4 regions of the Caldalkalibacillus uzonensis genome follow, and region 3 is predicted to be linked to each of the others. Evidence: predicted binding sites of a transcription regulator. Region 3 holds the regulator's gene; each other region holds the start of a gene.

Region 1 (2,186 bases), on a different contig from region 3:
ACATATCTACCGCTATAACCATGATCAATTTGGCTGGACGGCTAAATCGAGTGAGTTACTGGAAAAGAAGCAATTAAAATGGGGAAGCAATCTGTTTCATTTTGGGATCATCTTTGTTTTTTTCGGGCATGTACTGGGTATATTAATTCCGGCCAGTATTTACGAAGCGCTTGGAGTGACCAAAGATATGTATCACATCTTGGCTATTGCAGGGGGAATACCTGCTGGGATTATCGCTACTGTTGGTTTGTTAATATTAATCAATCGCAGATTAACAGATAAGCACGTAAAATTGACCAGCAGTAAGGGGGATTTTGTCGCCTTATTCTTTTTGTCTGTGGTGATGCTTACCGGTCTAGCTTCCACGTTTTTAAACATTAACCCTCAAGGATTTGATTATCGGACAACAATAGGACCTTGGTTTAGAAGCTTGTTTGTTTTTCAACCTGATCCGACATTAATGAGTACGGTACCAATCTGGTTCAAGATTCATATCTTAGCAGCCTTTGCCTTTTTCGCCGTGTGGCCGTTTACCCGCATGGTTCATGTATTCAGTTTCCCGTTAAAATATTTGAGCCGCAGTTTTGTCGTCTATCGTAAGCGCCGTCCATATAAACAGGATCAGCCTGTGAAAAAGACACTTTAGTCTGGCCAGAATTCCAAGCCGGGATCATTTCCTGGCTTTTTGTATAATATCCGCTTTTATATTGATGCTGCTGTTAAAAGAGTAAAACAGCATGGTCATTAGACCTGTTTGATGACATCACAATACACACAGAAGTCATGAAGGACCTGTGCTTCATGGCTTCTTTTTTTATTGTTGGCTTGAAAATATTGTCACAATTGCATAAACGTGTTCATTAAGAGAGAAACTACTAAACAAATTGTTTGTCACCAAAAAAAGTAAAGGGGATGAACTCATGTCCGGTCCTGCTTTAGAGCAACTGCATGCCCACCGCTCCATTCATGACGGGACACTGGCCGAGGCTAAAAACCTGACTCAATTGCTTGAACAGTTATATGCAGAAAAGCGTATCAAACATTCTCAAGAAGTGGCAGATGCGCTGCTTGAACATTGGGAGACAAGGGCACTTGCCCATGCTCAGGCAGAAGAAGAAGGATTTTATCCGGAGAGAGTGAAACAGAAACCGGAGCTGGCTGAGACGGTCTCCATGTTGAAGCGCGATCACGACCTGATGCGCATTTTAGTTGATGAAATCAAGACAATGATGTCGCAAGAGGGAGCCAGCGAGGAGGTTTTGGTCCGTTTCAAAGCGCTGTTACTTATTAACCGGATTCACAGCCGTGACGAAGAAAGACGATTATTGTAGATGAAAGGAGATCAAGATGAGCAGAAAAATATCCCCGCTGCTTCAAAAATTAAGGTATTTCGGAAAATCCGAGAAACCTGCCAGCCATGCTGAGCTGTCACCTTATGGACGGGAGATAGAGAAGGTTTACCGCCGACGCTGGCAACATGATAAGGTGGTGCGCACCACACATGGTGTCAATTGTACCGGTTCTTGCAGTTGGAAGGTTTACGTGAAGGACGGCATTATCACCTGGGAAACGCAGCAGATAGACTATCCGTCAACAGGGCCTGGGATGCCTGAATATGAACCCCGGGGCTGCCCCAGAGGAGCCACTTTTTCCTGGTATACATACAGTCCCTTGAGAGTACGCTATCCTTATGTGCGCGGAGCTTTGCTGAACCTGTGGAAAAAAGAGCTCCGCAAAACCAATGATCCGGTTGCGGCCTGGAGGTCCATTGTTGAGGATCCAGACAAAGCCAAGCGGTATAAAGCTGCCCGGGGAAAAGGAGGTTTTGTGCGTGCGACATGGGATGATGTCAATACGCTTATCTCGGCTTCACTGATCTATACCATTCAACAGTATGGACCAGACCGGATTTTTGGGTTTTCTCCGATTCCGGCCATGTCTATGGTCAGCTATGCCGGAGGCGGACGGTTTTTAAACCTGATCGGCGGATCTCTGCTCAGCTTTTATGATTGGTATGCAGATCTTCCGCCTGCTTCTCCACAAGTTTGGGGTGAACAGACTGATGTTCCGGAAAGCTCAGACTGGTTTAATTCCAGTTACATGCTGGTCTGGGGCTCCAATATACCACAGACGAGGACACCTGATGCACACTTTTATATAGAAGCCCGTTACAAAGGTACTAAAGT
Region 2 (2,186 bases), on a different contig from region 3:
AGATACCTGGGACTTAAAGGGAGGAAAGACGGTCACGAGAGAGGAATTGCTGCAAGATATGAAAGGGTACGTCCCTTATATGACTTTTTCTGGCGGTGGTGTCACTGTCTCTGGAGGTGAACCGCTGTTGCAAGCCGAATTTGTGGCAGAACTGTTCAAGGCCTGCAAGGAGCGGGACATTCATACTGCTTTGGATACCTCAGGGGGTTGTTTCACCGGCCATGGGGTACAGCGCCAGATCATTGATCGTTTGCTGGAGGTCACCGATCTGGTCCTTCTTGACCTGAAGCATATTGATGAGGCGAAGCACCGCCGCCTCACTGGACGTTCCAATGCTCACATCTTACATTTTGCCCGTTACCTTGCGGAAAAGGGAACGCCAGTTTGGATCCGGCATGTGCTTGTGCCAGGTTATACCGATGATGAACTTGATTTAGCCCGTCTTGGCCAATTTATCAAGACATTGCCCAATGTACAAAAAATAGAGATTCTCCCTTATCATCAGCTTGGTGTTCATAAGTGGCATGCGTTGGGACTCCATTATCCTTTGGCAAACGTACACCCGCCCACAGATAAGAACATTCAGCGGGCCTATTTGATCCTGACTGGGAAAGGACAACAGTCTAATCTGACAGGCCAGCTTGATATGTGTTAACAGGGTGAAGGAATCATGGCTATTAAGAAGGGAACGATTTTTTTTAAAGTTGTATGTGAAATAATTCACAATTTGTTAATCGTGCAACCGTTGAATGCACAAATGAATGGACAAAGGGAGTGATAGAAAATGACGAAAAAAAGCGATGTGAAGCTTATTCCTTTATTGATCACGTTAGCGATTGGGATTGGTATTTGGAATATTGCCCCCCCAGCCGGATTGGAAAAGGAAGCATGGCAGCTTTTCGCCATATTTGTAGCTACGATTGTCGGGCTTATCATTAAGCCCATGCCGATGGGAGTTGTGGCTATTTTCGGTCTGACGGCGACCGTATTGACCAAAACGTTGACGATAGGTGACGCACTGAGCGGTTTCAGCAATTCCGTCATATGGCTGATTGTCATCGCCTTCTTTGTTTCCCGAGGGTTTATTAAAACGGGACTCGGTTCGAGAGTGGCTTACTTTTTCGTTATGAAATTTGGCAAAAAGACGCTTGGGCTTTCGTATGCCTTGCTGTTTAGCGATCTGCTTTTGGCGCCGGCGATGCCGTCCAATACTGCGCGGGCGGGAGGGATTGTGTTGCCGATTATCCGCTCGTTGTCCGAAGCGTACGGTTCCCGGGTCGAAGACGGAACGGAAAGAAAAATTGGTTCTTTCCTGACCAAAGTGGCCTTTCAGGGTGACATGATTACATCGGCGATGTTTCTGACTGCCATGGCAGCCAACCCATTAGTGGTGAGCATTGCGGCTGAAATTACGGGAGTAAACATTTCCTGGACCGGGTGGATGGTCGCAGCATTTGTTCCCGGAATTGTAAGTTTAATCATTATCCCGCTTGTGATTTACAAAATTTATCCGCCCGAAATTAAAGAAACACCTGGCGCGGCAGAACTGGCCAAACAGAAATTGGCGGAAATGGGGCCGTTGAAAAGATCGGAATGGTATATGGTCGGCGTGTTTTTCCTTATCCTCTGCCTTTGGATTTTCGGAACAAAAGTGGGGATCGACGCGACCACGACCGCTTTTATCGGATTGTGCGCGTTGCTTTTGCTTCAGGTTTTATCCTGGTCAGACATCAAAAATGAACAAGGGGCATGGGATACGCTGGTCTGGTTTGCGGCTCTCGTCATGATGGCCACCTTTTTAAATCAGCTCGGCTTCATTCCATGGTTTAGTGGAATAATGGAAGGCAGTGTGTCCGGCATGTCTTGGGTAGTCGCACTCATTGTCTTAGCTCTGGTGTACTTCTATTCACACTATTTCTTTGCCAGCAATACAGCTCATGTCAGTGCGATGTACGGGGCATTTTTAGCTGTATTAGTTGCGGCAGGAGCGCCGCCCTTATTATCCGCTCTGGTTCTCGGTTTCTTCAGCAATTTGTTTGCCTGCACTACGCATTACGGCTGCGGGCCCGCTCCAGTGTTTTTTGGCACTGGCTATGTCAGTCAAAATAAATGGTGGTCTATCGGCTTCCTTATCTCGATCATTCATATCCTTGTCTGGTTGGGAATCGGTGGACTGTGGTGGAAAT
Region 3 (2,186 bases):
AATAGCATATAACTTTTACTCCTGATTTATTCTTTTTGCTGCCATCCGCCGGTATGTTAGCTGGGACAGCCATACGCTGATCTCATAGAGGATGATCAACGGCACAGTGACCAAAAGGTGGGAAAGGAGCTCAGGAGGCGTAATTAAGGCCGCAATGACAAACAGGGCAAAATAGGCGTACTTACGCATGCGTTTTAACAGCAACGGGGAAACCACACCCAACCGGGTGAGAAAGAGAACCAGTAGCGGCATTTGAAAGATGAAACCAAAGGGAACAACCAGCGTGAACATAAACTGAAAATAGTGGATCATACCGTACATCTCTTCCGCCCCAAGCCGGCTGGCAATCCCCGTCATAAACTGAATGACAAAAGGGAACAACCAATAATAACCGAACGCCAAGCCGGCAACAAACAGAACGGCAGCCCCTGGAATGTAGGCCAGGGTGATTTTACGTTCTTTCTCGGTTAAACCTGGGCTAACAAAGGCCCAGATTTGGTACAACGCAAATGGAAAGGTTATCACCAAACCAACGACGATGGAAAACAGGAAAAAAACCTTAAAGGCATCAGTTAAACCGATGACCACCCAGGGAATCTGAGCAGCCACCGGTTGTTTTTGCAGATACTGCACCACGTTATCGGCGAGGAAAAATCCCAATACCATGGACACAAGAAAAAGGATCAAAACATAGATGACCCTTTTTCTCAATTCACCGATATGTTCCATGACGCTCATATCATCGCTTTGCTTGTGCTTAATATTGGTTCTTTTGATATGTTTGGGTATGGAACGCTGTTCCTGCTCCATTTCTCTCTCCTCCGGCACCAGGCAGTTTAAACAATTGTTTAACGATCGTTTTTCTCTTCTGTTTGCTTCGGTTTATCCTCATCAACCAGGCCATTGGTGGCATTTTTAAATTCACGCAAGGTTTTTCCAAAGGCACGGCCCAATTCAGGCAGTTTGCTCGGCCCGAACAAGAGCAGTGCCACTAAAATAATTAAAATTAAACTGACAGGTCCGATAGTTGGCATTTGTTTATCCCTCCAATTTATCCAATCCTTCTTCCTTAGAAGGTGAAGGATAATGTTTTAAAAAGTAAATCAGGGTTTGTAATTCGATGGTCAGATCAATATGATGGATACGGATATGATCTGGCACATCAATTCTGGCAGGGGTAAAGTTAAGGATCCCTTTGATGCCAGCTTTGATCAGCAGGTTTACTGTCTCTTGAGCCACTTGGGCCGGCACCGTTAAAATGGCAATGGGGGTGTCAGCCAGGTCCCCTTCCTGGAGATTGTCCAAAGCATAAATGGGGATCCCGCCAATGGTTTGGCCAATCTTGTGCGGATCAACGTCGTAGGCTTTCATAATTTTGATGTTGTGGCTTTTTTGGAAATTATAGCGCAACAGGGCCGTACCCAGGTTACCAACCCCGATGAGCACCACGCCTGTTTTATTATCTTGTTCTAAGATTTTCCGAAAAAAGGACAATAAATACTCCACATTGTACCCATAACCTTTGCGGCCCAGCGCTCCAAAGTAGGAAAAATCCCGCCGGATGGTGGCTGCATCTATTTTAACAGCTTCGCTCAGTTCCGTCGATGAGATGCGCTGTTTTCCTGCCCTTTTAATATTTTCCAGCACCCGGTAATACAACGGCAGCCGCTTGGCTGTGGCTTGCGGAATCCGTTGCTCGCTCATCAGGCATTAACCCCTTCTTCACCACGCAAAATAGTCAAAGCGTTAGGCAATTGATCAATGATTGCTTCTAAACAGGTTTGAGCATCTTGCACAGCACCCGGAAGGTTAATAATGAGCGAGTTGCCGCGCGTACCGCAAATGGCGCGGGTAAACATGGCCAAGCGGGAGCTCTCCAGTGCTTTGCGCCGCATCTCTTCAGCCATGCCTGGAACGACGCGGTCAATCACCTGTCTGGTCGCTTCAGGGGTGACGTCATCCGGACTTAAGCCTGTTCCGCCCACAGTGACCAGCAAATCCACTTGGTGACGGTCGGTGATCTCAATCATATTTTCTTTCAGGGTTTCGATACAATCCGGCAAGACACGGTAGATGATAACATTGGCTTCCAGATGGTGGGTTAACACATCTTTTACCGCCGGCCCGCTGTTATCCACCCGCTCCCCCCGTGATGCTTTATTGCTCGCTACAACAATGGCCACTTT
Region 4 (2,186 bases), on a different contig from region 3:
CTGTATGAAAAGGGAAATATATCTCCAACAAATATTTTACTCATACGGCAGTTCGCCAGTCCTCAAAGTTTCTTTCATTGTTAATCTACAACCACGTTCATCTCAAACAACCACAACGCAGCGCAAGTACAAAAAAGAAGCAACCCACCTTGGAAGCTGGCGGGTGGGTTGCTTGATGTCAGGACCGCTTTTTGGGGATGATGAAGGGCAGCCAGATCAGCCGCCCAAATTACAAGATGGATGCCACCCTTTTTTCCAGCTGTTCAGGTGTGATGTGATACAAAGCGTCCAACAGAGCCGGAACGAAGCTGCCTGGTCCGGATGCCTGGGCCCCAGCCATCTCCCCTGCCAGTTTAAGCATGCTTAAGGCATGAAACGCTGCTTTCTGAGCGTCTTGTTCCACAGCCAGAAATAATCCAATCAGGGAAGTGGCCAGACAGCCGGTGCCTGTCACTCTGGCCAGCAGCGGATGTCCACCAGGGATGGCCACGTGATTGACATAGTCCGTCTCTCCCGTCAATGCCATCACCGCCTCGAAAGGCCAGTCGATAGGAGCAGCAGACGAGCCGGCATCCACTCCCTTTCCTTCCCAGCTGCCATTGGCCAGAAAGGAGAACTCTGCTCTATTGCCGCAAATCACGACAAAGGAGACCTCATCCATCAAACGTGCAACGGCACGGCGGCGGAAAGCGGTTGCGCCCACCCCAACCGGGTCCAGCACAACGGGAATGTTCAGCTGGTTGGCTTTTTTTCCGGCGAGTGCCGCGGCCTCGACCAGGCCAGGGTCAAGGGTGCCAATATTGATCACCAAAGCTTGGGCGTGGCTGACCATTTCTTCTACTTCCTCAGCATGGTGGGACATGACAGGACTGCCGCCGGCAGCCAGTGTCCCGTTAGCCACGAAGTTCATCACCACTTGATTGGTAATATGGTGAATAAGCGGAGATTGCGCCCTGATTTTTCTCAACAGCATAATCGATAACCCTCCTTATTCTTGCCAGGCTTATACCTTGGCTGATACCATTCCTATTCTTTAGCAAGTATAAAGCGTGGAAAGGGGATGTCAAGGCAAAAATTTCTAACAAGACTGTGACCAAATTATGAAAACAAACAAAAATGTGATGTATTTCACAGGTCTTTAGCTGCTAAGAACTGTACACTTAAGGTGTAAAAAACACCACTTCATTTTGAAAGGAGGAATGGTTGATGTTTGTCAAGTTTCTCAGGGAGAGCGCCGTTGCGGCTTGGTTGTTATTAGTTGCCCGTCTGTGGCTGGGGTGGAAATGGTTGAAGGCAGGTTGGGGCAAAGTGACAGGGGATTTTGACGCTTCAGGGTATTTACAAGGAGCCATTGCCAAAGCCAGCGGAGACAATCCAGTTGTACAAGAGTGGTGGGCCAACTTTTTAAGCGGATTCGCACTTCCTAATGTTAACTTGTTCAACTTTTTGGTTGCCTGGGGAGAGTTACTTGTCGGTCTGGGTCTTATTTTAGGCACATTTACAACATTTGCAACTTTGATGGGCGTTGTGATGAATTTTGCTTTCCTGTTCTCTGGAACAATCAGCACCAACCCTCACATGATCCTAGTGGCCATGTTTATCCTGGTTGCCGGAGCCAATGCCGGTAAAATCGGTTTGGACCGCTGGGTCATTCCTTACCTCAGACAAGGAATGCAAGGGCTGCTCAACCGGGGTAAGGAGTTTAAACAGACTGGTGTCTAGGGAGAGATGTATAAGCAGAGAATGAATAAGTAAAGAAATAATAAAGAATAATTGTTCTGAGCAATACCTGTTCTTTTTTTAGCCATATATGTGAAATGTTTCACAAACTCAAGCTTGTTAAACCTTTAATAATGTAGGAGGAGAGAGAAATCATGGCGGTCAAACACAAAGAAGCCAAACAATCTGATCTAGCTGCAGTGATTGACACGTTAATCACTAATGCTGAGCATGCCCAGCGGGAGTATATGCACCTCAATCAAGAGCAAGTGGATCACATTGTCAAGGAGATGGCGCTGGCTGGGCTGGACCAGCATATGGCCTTAGCCAAACTGGCCGTGGAAGAGACCGGGAGAGGTGTCTTTGAAGACAAAGCAACCAAAAACATTTTTGCTACTGAATATATCTACCACAATATTAAATATGACAAAACAGTAGGCAGCATTAAGGAAGATCCGTACAACGGG

What was found. Region 3 encodes Rex, which represses fermentation and respiration genes when NADH is low (regulators of the CRP and FNR family bind a similar motif). Its sites were predicted from a motif close to TTGTGAAATATTTCACAA; they were not measured.
Region 1: the regulator Rex is predicted to act here: its motif matches at 826-843, upstream of J2S00_RS09180 (hemerythrin domain-containing protein).
Region 2: the regulator Rex is predicted to act here: its motif matches at 709-726, upstream of J2S00_RS08955 (anion permease).
Region 4: the regulator Rex is predicted to act here: its motif matches at 1,117-1,134, upstream of J2S00_RS08935 (DoxX family membrane protein).

The regions. Positions count from the first base shown of each region.
Region 1 covers NZ_JAUSUQ010000006.1:52,781-54,966, forward strand. The annotation lists gene narI (respiratory nitrate reductase subunit gamma) at 1-646, shown strand, start outside; gene J2S00_RS09180 (hemerythrin domain-containing protein) at 921-1,331, shown strand; gene J2S00_RS09185 (nitrate reductase subunit alpha) at 1,348-2,186, shown strand, end outside.
Region 2 covers NZ_JAUSUQ010000006.1:6,969-9,154, forward strand. The annotation lists gene pflA (pyruvate formate-lyase-activating protein) at 1-655, shown strand, start outside; gene J2S00_RS08955 (anion permease) at 785-2,186, shown strand, end outside.
Region 3 covers NZ_JAUSUQ010000014.1:16,076-18,261, forward strand. The annotation lists gene tatC (twin-arginine translocase subunit TatC) at 16-738, opposite strand; gene J2S00_RS15945 (twin-arginine translocase TatA/TatE family subunit) at 849-1,034, opposite strand; gene J2S00_RS15950 (redox-sensing transcriptional repressor Rex) at 1,039-1,704, opposite strand; gene J2S00_RS15955 (MogA/MoaB family molybdenum cofactor biosynthesis protein) at 1,704-2,186, opposite strand, start outside.
Region 4 covers NZ_JAUSUQ010000006.1:77-2,262, forward strand. The annotation lists gene thiM (hydroxyethylthiazole kinase) at 230-973, opposite strand; gene J2S00_RS08935 (DoxX family membrane protein) at 1,207-1,722, shown strand; gene adhE (bifunctional acetaldehyde-CoA/alcohol dehydrogenase) at 1,875-2,186, shown strand, end outside.